4 regions of the Paenibacillus sp. BIC5C1 genome follow, and region 4 is predicted to be linked to each of the others. Evidence: a T-box and tRNA genes for the amino acid it is inferred to sense, from the RefSeq annotation. Region 4 holds a T-box; the other regions hold tRNA genes.

Region 1 (3,203 bases), 180 kb from region 4:
TCCGATGTATGCACCATTGATCGCAGTGGAGCTGAAGGTAATCGGGATTTGTCCCTCAAAGGTGTTCCGGTTAAAAAGGGGAAAGACCGGGATGAGTGGCCAATGGCAATGTGTGCGGAAGGAGGAGCGGGAGCTGATATCCAATATATTAGTCCCAAGGATAATCGTGGCGCAGGCTCATGGGTGGGAAACCAACTAAGTACATATCCGGATGGAACGCGAGTAAAGTTTGTAGTGAAATAATGACATGCCAGGAATGAGAAAGTGATTGATACAGATATGCCCTGGGGCTTTGAAGTGTGTGGCATAGCGTAAAAGGCAAAATAAAACCAGACGTTGATGCGTCTGGTTTTATTTTATGAATGGCGAAATAAACACGTCTAGTTCACGTATACATACATGAAGTGTTTGTTCCCTGTTTACAGATCAGCCGTACACAACTGCGTTCCACTTAAATGATGGGAGCGGATACTTAACAAACGAGTGACTTGCTCCACTTCGTCGAATGGAATCCACAGGCTTCCGTGGACGGTCCGTAAGGAAAGAATGGAAGCATCGGCTGTACGTTCCGGAAATCCAGTTACCGTTTGCCCGCTTGTATTACGGACGATAATTTGTTGTTTGCGTCGAATGGCAATTTCTACCTCTTTTTTCATATGTCATTGCTCCTGGTTATGGATTAGTAATTCGATATGTCAATAATTTCAATGGTTAATTTGTCTTCTTTATATAGTCTATCAGAACTAGGTATAGATTTCCAGATAAGAAATTATATTTTACATAGGTGTAAGGACTTATTACAGGATTTCCGTTTTTGAAGAAGCAACCAGGGGTTATATAAGGATAAAAGGAGGGGGATGTATAATGACACAATTGCTGATTGGACTTGTACGTACGGAGCACGAAGCCATTATCATGCTGAATAAATTGAAAGAAGAAGGCATTGCAGATAAATATTTGGGCGCGGTAGCCAAAGAACAGGTTAATCTCGAAATGGTAAGTGAGAAAACTGGTTTGCCGCTACCTCTGAAGGGCGCAGGAACAGATGGAGCTTTAGGCGTGTTTAAAGGGGTGCTTGCTGGTCTGGGCAAGCGGATGGATCAGACGATGTCCATCGGAAAAGCGGTACGCAAACTTGCAGGCAACGAGATTGGAAGTGAAACGGATGATTTGGTGCTTACCTTAACCGAAGCAGGGGTCTCCGAGGAAGATGCTAATTACTACGAAGATTGGCTGGTACAGGGGCATATCCTGGTGGTTGTGGAATGCAGCGAGGAAGAGGCGGCCCGAATTGCACCTATTCTTCTTTTTTAGTTTAATTTAAGCCTGATTTTAGGTTTCTTTAATGTTGGGGAGGTATTCTTATTTCACACCTCCCTTAATATAGATGGTTTAAAGAAAGTTCGGGACCGCAACTCGAACTTTCTAGGCACTGCTCGCTAACGCTGGCAGTGCCTGTTTCATTTTTTTTGGATTATTTTATGTTAAGGTATTGCAAAGCTATAAATTTCATGGTAAGATATTTCTTGTCGCCAAGAAATACATACCCATGCCGGGGTGGCGGAATTGGCAGACGCACAGGACTTAAAATCCTGCGGTAGGTGACTACCGTACCGGTTCGATCCCGGTCCTCGGCATCCTAAGAAAAGATCGCATGACACTTGTTAAACAAGTTGTTCATGCGATCTTTTTTTGTTTGAAAAATTTAATTTTTATGATTTTCTGCTGTACCATTCAGCTCATAAACATAAAAAAATGATAATACATATCAGATGACGCCTATGAGGCTGCCCATTATGAATTACCATGATCGATGGTGTATACTATCCGTAGGCATAAATTACCTCTAACTTTGAACTTGAAGAACTCAAGGTTGCATACCAAACTAAACAATTTAATGGACGGAGGACTCGACCCATGTTGAAACAGCTTAAGCCCTATAAGGTGCTGCAGGAACGCAGAATTGAAGAGTTGAAGTCAGATGCGTATCTCCTGGAACATCAGAAATCCGGAGCCAAAATTGTACTCTTATCCAATCAAGATGATAATAAGGTGTTCAGTATCGGTTTCCGTACTCCTCCGGAAGACAATACAGGTGTAGCTCACATTCTGGAACATTCCGTACTTTGTGGCTCCAAGAAATTTCCGGCGAAGGATTCCTTTGTTGAATTGCTGAAGGGTTCTCTTAATACATTTCTGAATGCGATGACATATCCCGATAAAACGATTTATCCGATTGCAAGCCGGAATGATCATGACTTCCATAACCTGATGGATATTTATCTGGATGCAGTACTCCACACGAATATTTATGATAATGAAAAAATATTTCTGCAGGAAGGTTGGAATTACAACCTGACCTCAGCTGAAGATGAGTTAACCTATAACGGCGTTGTATATAACGAGATGAAGGGTGCTTTTTCTTCCCCGGAACGGATTGTGCGCAGAGAAGTCTTGAATTCACTTTTCCCGGATACTACATATTCCTGTGAATCAGGCGGATTTCCCGATGCCATTCCCGATCTGACCTATCAAGGCTTGCTGGATTTCCACTCCAGATACTATCATCCATCCAATAGTTTCATTTATTTGTATGGGGATATGGATATGGAAGAGAAATTGCAGTGGTTAGATGAGAACTATCTGAGTGAGTATGATCGGATTGAGATCGATTCTGCCATTCAGCCTCAACCTGCATTCGGAGAAAGAGTGGACGCAGTTAAAACATATTCTGCCGGAAGTACCGAATCAGAAGTGGATAACAGCTTTTTGACCTATAATGCGGTTATTGGAACAAGTCTGGACAAGGAATTAAACATCTCGTTTCAAATTTTGCTGTACGCATTGCTTAACGCTCCAGGAGCGGTTCTGAAGCAGGCTTTGCTGGATAAGGGCATTGCGAAGGATGTCTATGGTACGTATGATGACAGCCTGTATCAGCCCGTGTTCACCGTTGGATTGAAGAAGAGCAATCTGGCAAGCAAAGAAGATTTTCTGGGGACGGTAAAAGAGGTGCTTGAGCGTGTTGTGAAAGAAGGCTTTGATCCAAAAGCGCTGCTCGCAGGTATTAATTCCTATGAATTCAACCACCGTGAAGCGGATTATGGAAGAATGCCCAAAGGGTTAATCTATGGTTTCTCCTCATTGCAAAGCTGGCTGTATGATGTCGATGCTCCATTCACTCATTTGGAAGCAAATGACGT
Region 2 (3,203 bases), 3.0 Mb from region 4:
TGCTTCAGCATCTGTCCGGCAATGGTGTTGTTAACGCTATGAGGAACCGGCTGTGGTCCAAGGGTGAGATGTTGGCGTTGCTGTACAAGATATAGGAGAGAGGCGGCTTGCAGGGACAAGCCCAGATCCATCGTTTCGGCAGGGTTGCCACTGCCACCGGCCAGGTTCAGCATCTCGCCTTGAGTAAGTAGCATGAGTCGACGTCCATTTGCTAATGTAAATTGTTCGATATCTGTTGTCAGTTGATCCGTATGCTCCGCCTCTTGACGGAGACTTTCCAGATCCATCTCCCAAGAAAAATGTCCGGCATTGGCGAGGATCGTTCCGTCATTCATTTGATTAAAATGTTCCTTCAGAATGGCGTTAGGACGGCCAGTGACAGTAATATACACTTGGGCAAATGCAAACGTATCCTCCAATCGTGCCACTCTGAATCCATCCAGCGCCGCTTCCAGGCCAGCAATCGGATCGGTTTCAACGACGACGACCTGGCTGCCCAGATTCCGCAAATACCTGGCAATGCCTCGTCCACAGGTTCCATAACCTACGATGACGAAACGACGTGTGGGCAGAATGAGGTTTGTAGTACGCATAAAACCTTCAATAATGGTCTGTCCGACACCATGTTCATTTTCCATAATCCGTTTGAGTGGACTGTCATTAATGACAATGATCGGGAAAGGAATGTTCTCACCCGTCTCTTCACGCAGCAGATTGGCCCCAGTCGTGGTCTCCTCCGTACCACCAATTAGAGAATTAGTATCATACTGTTGAATGAAGGTACGTGCCAGATCAGCCCCGTTGTCCATAAGGAGATGGGGTTGGTGACGAAGTACACTGTGGATATTTTGCAGGTGTTCATTGCGTCTGTCCGCACGTTGACCATATACCGTGATGCCTTCTTCCTGCAGAGCTGCTGCGACGGGGTCTTTGGTTGTACCCGGGCTGCCAGTCAATACAACGTTGGCTCCACCTGCTTGAAGTGTGCGGCATAACACAGCTGTTTTGGGCTCCACATGAATACAAATACCGATGGTTAAGCCAGCAAAAGGAAGCTCTTTGGCAAACTGGGACTTCAATTCGCCGAGTAGGGGCATATGCATTTCCGTCCAGTGAATGCTGCGTTTTCCTTCTTCAATACGTTCATGCGTTGTGTTCTTGATCGTCATGCAAAACTCCCCTTTTCTATGCAAGGTATAGCGTGTCCAAACAGGACACATGATCTGCTTATTGTCTACGATAGGGAGTTTGATGGAGTTAAAAAAGGACATATGTCCTTTTCATTGGAGCTTAGAAAAAAGGTGTTGCAAACTTATTTGAGAGCATGTATACTCTTAATTACGGTAAAACAAGCAATTGCTTGACCGGAATGCTTTTCATCCATGATGAGAAGATACATATTATGCGGTCGTGGCGGAATTGGCAGACGCGCACGGTTCAGGTCCGTGTGGGCTAACCCCCGTGGAGGTTCGAGTCCTCTCGACCGCATCGAAGAAAAAAGCTCGCGAAATTGCTCTAAAGGCAATTCGCGAGCTTTTTTTGTTTTTTTTATTTATTGAATATGAATTGTTGCACACAAAGGCCTGTAATCGCTCCAGCAATACCAAAGAGTGCAACACTGGCCATGACCTCATACGCCTGAAAGCGAAACAAAAAAGCGATGCCGCTGCCAAATGTCGTTCCTGCGAGAAATCCGAGAGAAATCCCTATTTCTTTGGTTAATTTCATAGGTTCACCTGCTTGGGAATGTAAGTTTGGGGTTTGCAAATTTTTATTACAGGAAGTAAAGTGTGATCAGGAAAATACTCACATTTTATTTCCTTTTTTCATTTTGTGGTTTTAACCATGTAATTATGCATGATATTTCTTAAGGGAGGTTGAGAGCGGAATGAATATGAACGAGCGAATTGCCACATGGAACGAAGAAGCGAAGAATTGTACTTGTGGGCATGGTCATCGGTTGGTGCAAATGCAGGTCTATCTGGAGCATGGAGCTATTCAGCGGTTACCTGGGTATTTGTCCGGGCAAGGGTACAGACATGTAACCGTGGTATATGATCGATTTACGGGTCCGGCAGCAGGACACGAGGTGGTAAAGATCATTCGAGAAGCAGGCGTTCATGTGGATGAGATAGGCATGCCAGAGAACAAAGCAGGTGACGTGATCGCCGATGAGGGCGGGATTGTGCAGGTACTGCTGGGTGTGAAACAGGAAAGCCAGGCGATCATTGCTGCTGGTTCAGGAACCATTCATGACCTGGTGCGATTCGTTTGCTCCAAAATGAACAAGCCCTTTCTGTCAGTACCTACGGCAGCTTCAGTTGACGGATTTACCTCGGCAGGTGCACCTCTTATTGTAAGCGGCGTTAAACAGACGTTCCAGGCGGTACCGCCTGAAGCTATTTTCGCGGACGTCGATATTTTGGAGCAAGCCCCTCAAGAGATGAATGCTGCTGGATTTGGAGATATGCTTGGTAAATATACATCACTGGCGGACTGGGTGGTTTCCAGGGATCTGGGCGGAGAACCGTTCTGCCCCGTAGCTTACCGTATGACGGAAGAAGCACTAACGACCTGTGTGGAGAATATCAAAGGTATCGCTGAAGGACGGGCCGATGGTGTGACTGTATTGATGGATGCGCTGATTGTTTCCGGCATTTCCATGCTGATCATTGATCATTCCCGTCCGGCATCCGGTGGAGAACATCATCTGTCTCATCGGTGGGAGATGGACCTGATGGAAGCTGGGCACAAGCCTGTTTTGCATGGAGCCAAGGTGGGAGTAGCCTGTGCATTGCTTACCGTAAAATACAAAGATCTTGCACAAAAATCTGGCGAACCGGTTTTCGATGTGTATAATAATCTGCCAGATGCATCGCAGCTTACAGCTTGGCTTGAGCAAGTCGGGGGCCCTACAACAACTGAACAACTGGGTGTATCCATGGAGATGGTAGAACATGCTTTCACCACAGCTCATTTGCTTCGGGATCGCTATACAGGACTGAAATATATCAACGAGAATCTTAACGTGGGTTCGAAATAAGGATGAAAGAAATAATATGAACAAGTGTTTTCTTACGCATTCAGTTGTACGTACAAATTTTAGAGGGAATAATGTAATGTATGAGACAAGATAGTGTCGTTGTTTACGGTAGAGGAGCTGGCGGTTGATTGGAAAGTAATATATCTAGATAATTTTTGAA
Region 3 (3,203 bases), 2.9 Mb from region 4:
CCTGTATGTGAAATGCCATTGCCCATCGTATTAAAGAATACCAGGTCACCCGTACGCAGATTAGCTTTGGATACCGGAGTGCCGGCCTTAGCTTGTTGCTGGGAAGTGCGTGGTAATTCAATGCTATATTTGTTGAAAATATATCTCATAAATCCAGAGCAATCAAATCCGGCCAATGTTGTGCCGCCCCATTTGTAAGGTATGCCTGTCATGTTGTTAACGACGGTGTTAATACTGCTTGCCTCTGTGCTTGCTGCACCGGATGTAAATAGAACTGCTGCTCCAAAAATGGAGATGATAAGCTTTTTCAAAATTTTTGTTCTCCCTTCGATGCCTACGGAGTTAGCTAAGGGTTCGGTAGAAGGTTCCCTATATTTCCTATGTATAAGAATAATTCACCCAAAATGGTTCCCCCGTTTTCAAACATGAAACTCGGCAAATGAATAATTAAGTTTTTGTAACCTTTTGAAACTATATTGCATAAATGCGAAAATGTCAAACCGTTCTTGAACACTTCTTATCATCTCAATGTTAACGGAATTATCGCTTTTTATGTAGAAATAACTCGAATGAAGTGTTTTAATAGATGACAAAAAAGTAACTACTGTTTCAGAGGGAAAGAAATTGGACAATTTATTGGCTTTCTCACATACGATTAGACTAGAATTAGTAGGTTAAGCCAATGAATTTGTTACATATTGTTGCAAATATTGACAAAATACAACTTTTTGCATAGACTTCTAATTATGAGTTCCATTTATTGGATTTAAAGAAATAGTTTGAGTTTTAAAACAAATATAAGGAGGAAGTAGGCGCAAGGAAAACAGTTTGCAGAAAATGAATTGGGGAGTGTTCTAAACGATGGTGAAGGAACAAGCAAGGTTTGCATCTTTGGTTATGGCATGTACAATGGTTTTCTCTGTTATCGGAATGGTATTTCAGCCTGCTGTTAAGGTATCTGCTGCAGACGCCTCTGGAACAACAGCAAGTATCTCAGATATTTTGAAGAATCAACGTCCTGACGGGGGATGGAAGAAGGATTACAAAGAAACAAGTGGTGAGTGGGCCAAATCTACGATTGATAACAAAGCTACATACTCAGAAATTAGAAGACTAGCCAAAGAATTTAAAAAGACGAATGATCCGCGATATTCGGCTGCTGCCATCAGAGGAATCAACTTTTTGTTAGATATGCAGTACTCCAATGGAGGATGGCCGCAAGTATACCAGAGCTCAGGCTATCACAAACACATTACCTTCAACGACGATGCCATGATTAATGTCATGTACATGCTGGATGAAGTAGGTGCACGTAAAGGTGATTTCTCATTCATCGACAGCTCTCTTGCGGATCGCAGTAAAAAATCAGTTGCCAAAGGTGTGGATGCTATTCTCAATACTCAGGTTGTAGCAAATGGTAAACTGACTGCATGGGGACAGCAGCATGATTCCAGCTCCCTAAAACCTGCAGGAGCAAGGATTTATGAAGTGCCTTCTCTAAGTGCTGGAGAGAGCAGTACGATTGTAAAGTTTTTGAAAACAAGACCGTCGAACTCGAAAATTAAGGCTTCAATTCAAGCAGCAGAATCCTGGTTCAACAACGTTAAAATTACAGGATACAAGTATGTCAGAGAAAACGGAGATAGCAAACTCGTAGCTGATTCAGGTGCAGCGCCAATTTGGGCACGTTTTTACGAAATTGGAACGGATAAACCGATCTTTGTAGGACGTGATGGGGTTGTGAAATACAAACTCAGCGATATTGATAAGGAAAGAAGGGGCGGGTATGCCTGGTACGGCAACTGGCCTTCTAAGATCTAATTTATAAAAAGCTTTACACGTTAGAAGAGGATTTATTTATTTGTTGACACTAATTACCTGCACATGATATATTATCTCTTGTCGCCGCGATGTAATTTCTCGGAGATAAGAGATACGCGGTCGTGGCGGAATTGGCAGACGCGCACGGTTCAGGTCCGTGTGGGCTAACCCCCGTGGAGGTTCGAGTCCTCTCGACCGCATCATGTGTAACACCAAGAAAGGTTCCTAGAATGGCATTGTTGCCACTTTAGGAACCTTTTTTTATTTGTTTGCAGATTTTGATATTTGCTCATCCTGATTTTTTTCTACCCATTCCCTCGACTTGAGCAAAGATGAAGTTTTCATTTGTTTATTTATCCATTAATGGAAATATGTTTGTTCTGCGACGGTTTGCCCCTATAATTCAGGTTAATTGTACGTAAAATACCGAATTGTACCTATCTTGGGAATGCATCATCCACTATTCTCTTCTCGTATGGAAGCGCTATCAACAGGAATTTGAATGACCAAATTCAGAGGGGGTAGGGATAATTTGAAACGAATCGGAAAAAGGATTGCAATGTGTTTCATGGTATTCATGATTGCGGCGGTGCAGTTCGGGATAACCGGAACAACAGGTAATGTGGCACAAGCAGCAGATAAGAGTCTGGCCCAAAAGCCGTATATGGGTTGGAGCAGTTACAGCATGCAGGTATATGACGGGGCGGGTAACTGGACATCGGCCGAGAGTATTAAGAAGCAATCGGACGCCATGCGCGAGAAGCTGCAAGCCCATGGATATGAATACATTAATATTGATGCTGGCTGGAACGGTGACGAAGATGAATACGGCCGTCCAATTCCGAGTACTGTTCTTTATCCAAATGGATTTCAGGAGGTCATCGATTATGTCCATAATAACGGACAGAAGATCGGGATCTATCTCATTCCGGGATTATCCATCACAGCCTATGATAAAAATCTTGAGGTGTATGGGACGGGCGGGGCATGTCGTATGCAAGATATTGCAGTAAAACCGCTTGTTGTTATGGATGCTTGGGATTCGTACACGTACAAAATTGATTTTTCAAACCCTTGCTCACAGAAGTACATTGACTCCATCGCGGATCTTCTGGGCGAGTGGGGTATCAACTTTGTCAAATTCGACAGTGTGACGCCAGGATCGGGAATTAATAACCTGAGCCGGGATGCACGCGGTGATGTGGAGGCTTGGTCCAAAGCCCTGGATAGAAATAACATCTGGTTTGAGCTTTCCTGGGCGCTTGACCACAATTACGTGGACTTCTGGAAAAAGTATGCGAACGGCTGGAGGATCGACTGGGATGTTGAAGCCTATGACAGCAGTAAGGGATTGACCGAATGGTCAAGTATTTCCCGCTTAT
Region 4 (3,203 bases):
TCTTCATTGATGAACAGACGCCATACACGTGACAGGAAGCGGTGCATGCCCTCAACCCCGTTAGCATTCCACGGTTTTGTCGCCTCCAATGGTCCCATGAACATTTCGTACAGACGCAATGTATCTGCACCGAATTCATTGACGATCTCATCCGGGTTAATAACATTACCACGGGATTTACTCATCTTCTCATTGTTGGTTCCCAGGATCATACCTTGATTGACCAGTTTGTGGAACGGCTCTTTGGTATGCACCACACCCAGATCATACAGCACTTTATGCCAGAAACGAGCGTACAGCAAGTGAAGCACCGCGTGCTCTGCTCCGCCGATATACAGATCAACCGGCAGCCACTGCTGCTGTTTCTCTTGAGAGATCAGTTCCTTGTCATTGTGTGGATCGATAAAGCGCAGGTAATACCAGCAGCTACCTGCCCATTGTGGCATCGTGTTCGTCTCGCGACGTGCTTTCATTCCTGTTTCCGGATCTACGGTGTTAACCCATTCCGTAACATTCGCCAGCGGTGATTCGCCAGTACCCGAAGGTTTGATCTGGTCGATATCCGGCAGCAGCAAAGGCAGTTGATCTTCTGGCACCGTCTTCATCGTTCCGTCTTCCAGATGCAGAATCGGGATTGGCTCACCCCAGTAACGCTGACGGCTGAACAACCAGTCACGCAGACGGTAGGTCGTTTTGCCTTGTCCCTTACCGTTCTCTTCCAACCAGGCAATCATCTTCGCAATCGCTTCTTCGTTGTTCAATCCGTTCAGGAAATCGGAGTTCACATGCGGTCCGTCTCCGGAATACGCTTCTTGTGTCACGTCGCCACCCTGTACAACCTCGATGATGTCCAGACCAAACTGTTTCGCAAACTCCCAGTCACGAGCGTCATGTCCCGGAACGGCCATGATCGCGCCTGTGCCGTATCCAGCCAGAACATAATCGGCAATCCAGATTGGCACCTTCGCTCCGTTTACCGGATTGATGGCATAAGTTCCTGTGAACACACCCGTTTTGTCTTTAGCCAGATCAGTACGTTCCAGATCACTTTTGCGAGCAGCCTGTTCCTGATATGCCTTGATTGCTCCACGCTGTTCAGACGTTGTAATGACTTCTACCAGCTCGTGCTCAGGTGCCAATACAGCATAACTTGCGCCAAACAACGTATCTGCACGTGTCGTAAACACTTTGATAACTTCTTCATGACCCTCAATGGCAAAAGTAACTTCCGCCCCGGTCGATTTACCGATCCAGTTGCGCTGCATATCCTTGATGCTTTCTGACCAGTCCAGCTCTTCCAGGTCCTCCAGCAAACGCTCTGCATATTCCGTAATTCTCAACACCCATTGGCGCATCGGTTTACGAACGACCGGATGTCCACCACGCTCACTCTTACCGTCGATAACTTCTTCGTTCGCCAGTACCGTGCCCAAAGCTTCGCACCAGTTAACAGGTACTTCATCTACATATGCCAGCCCTTTATTGTACAACTGGATGAAGATCCATTGCGTCCATTTGTAGTAGTCAGGGTCTGTTGTACTGATCTCCCGATCCCAGTCATATGAGAAGCCCAGTGATTTGATCTGGCGACGGAAATTGTCAATATTGCGGAATGTAATATGTCGTGGATGCTCACCAGTATCCAATGCATGCTGCTCAGCAGGCAGGCCGAAAGCGTCCCAACCCATTGGATGCAATACATTGAAGCCGCGCATACGTTTGAAACGGGATACGATATCCGTTGCCGTGTATCCTTCCGGGTGACCTACGTGCAGGCCTGAGCCAGATGGGTACGGAAACATATCCAGGGCATAAAACTTCGGTTTAGCCGGGTCCTCACCCGTTTTAAACGTTTTATTGTCATCCCAGTACTGTTGCCAACTTTTCTCCATGACTTGTGGCTTGTAGCCGTGTTTTGGCTGTTGATTCTCACTCATCTATTGTTCCTCCTCTGGTTATTCGCATTTATTGCAACAAAAAAACCTCAGCATCCCGTAGCGTTTGCAGCGCTAGGGACGAGAGGTTGAATTCCCGTGGTACCACCCTAGTTAGCGGACGATCGTGCTTCGTCATCCACTCCCTTTGGACCTGTAACGGCGGTTAACCGATGCGGATTTCCATTCCTGAACTGAGTGTTACTTCAGTCGGTTGCAAGATGGTGTAGTCACCGCATTTCTCCAAGGCGAGTTCGTGAAATACTGTCAACCGACTTGCACCAACCGTCGGCTCTCTGTCATGTACAGGACTCACTACTGATCCTTATCATCGAAATATGTATACGATATGATCGGAAACATTATATAAAAAAGAAGCATTAAAGTCAATATTACACTGTCTGTTGAGTATAAGCAATGCCATGCATCAGTATACACATTAAGACGACTGGAATCGCTTGATTCCTTCTTCTAGGTTATCAATCGTCCACTGAATGTGTTCCTTGTTATCGTATTGACGATACGGACACTCGATTCTCAGCGCCAGATCAAAGTACAGATCATATAAACTTCTTCTTTTTCGTTCGCTGTCTGTTGTAACTGCTCTTCCATATCCTTTGAGGAATCCTGGTGTATTATTAAAATGACTGAAGTAGTGCTCCATCAGAGGATCTGCCCAGAGGGAACGTTCGAAATCGATAATGGCCGTGATTTGACCTGCCTCCACAAATACATTTCCATCCCACAAATCCCAATGTACAAGTACAGGTTCTTTGACATCATCCAGCACACCTGATTTCTCTTGAATTAAACGCTCCAGTTCCTCATAACGAATCGAAAATTCCACACCCGCTGCTTTGCTATCTGAGAGCATATCATCCATCAAATTCAGGAAAGCTTCTTTCCACGTCGCATAATGTGGTTTCTTTGAGGAAAAATACCCAAACTTCTCCCCTTTAATTTCATTAATCCGGCGATTGTATACACCCAGCTGTTGCTCTATGGATTTCTGCCCTTCTGCACTGTACTGATCTTTGACTTTGTTATACGGCGTTCCTGGCATGTATTCCATAATAAAATATTCTGCCGGAACCAGGGTGAGCGATGGATCGTAGGCCAATACCCGGGGAACGGGTACATCCTGAAGTTCTGCCACAAGTCGTAGTGCCTCAACCTCAGCAACCATAACTTGCTGTTCACAGCGCATCAGCTTAATGCCATTAGAAGGAGCAATTTTGAGTACAACCTTCTGTCCGTCTTTCTTGGTGA

Evidence for each region. A T-box is a leader RNA that pairs with one kind of tRNA and senses whether it is charged. The one in region 4 lies ahead of leuS (leucine--tRNA ligase), so its partner is inferred to be a tRNA-Leu.
Region 1: it encodes a tRNA-Leu, which carries the amino acid that the T-box ahead of leuS (leucine--tRNA ligase) is inferred to sense. The anticodon was not compared.
Region 2: it encodes a tRNA-Leu, which carries the amino acid that the T-box ahead of leuS (leucine--tRNA ligase) is inferred to sense. The anticodon was not compared.
Region 3: it encodes a tRNA-Leu, which carries the amino acid that the T-box ahead of leuS (leucine--tRNA ligase) is inferred to sense. The anticodon was not compared.

Annotation. Positions count from the first base shown of each region.
Region 1 covers NZ_CP135922.1:4,986,791-4,989,993, reverse strand. Annotated here, with positions in the region: gene RS891_RS22385 (NucA/NucB deoxyribonuclease domain-containing protein) at 1-243, shown strand, start outside; gene RS891_RS22380 (hypothetical protein) at 420-656, opposite strand; gene RS891_RS22375 (general stress protein) at 865-1,314, shown strand; tRNA gene RS891_RS22370 (tRNA-Leu) at 1,552-1,637, shown strand; gene RS891_RS22365 (insulinase family protein) at 1,918-3,203, shown strand, end outside.
Region 2 covers NZ_CP135922.1:2,142,489-2,145,691, forward strand. Annotated here, with positions in the region: gene RS891_RS09840 (adenosylhomocysteinase) at 1-1,169, opposite strand, end outside; tRNA gene RS891_RS09845 (tRNA-Leu) at 1,405-1,488, shown strand; gene RS891_RS09850 (hypothetical protein) at 1,549-1,728, opposite strand; gene RS891_RS09855 (sn-glycerol-1-phosphate dehydrogenase) at 1,889-3,043, shown strand.
Region 3 covers NZ_CP135922.1:2,233,091-2,236,293, forward strand. Annotated here, with positions in the region: gene RS891_RS10310 (C40 family peptidase) at 1-311, opposite strand, end outside; cyclic di-AMP (ydaO/yuaA leader) riboswitch at 317-448, opposite strand; gene pelA (pectate lyase) at 862-1,821, shown strand; tRNA gene RS891_RS10320 (tRNA-Leu) at 1,938-2,021, shown strand; gene RS891_RS10325 (X2-like carbohydrate binding domain-containing protein) at 2,354-3,203, shown strand, end outside.
Region 4 covers NZ_CP135922.1:5,162,203-5,165,405, forward strand. Annotated here, with positions in the region: gene leuS (leucine--tRNA ligase) at 1-1,937, opposite strand, end outside; T-box leader at 2,009-2,275, opposite strand; gene RS891_RS23165 (phosphotransferase family protein) at 2,374-3,203, opposite strand, start outside.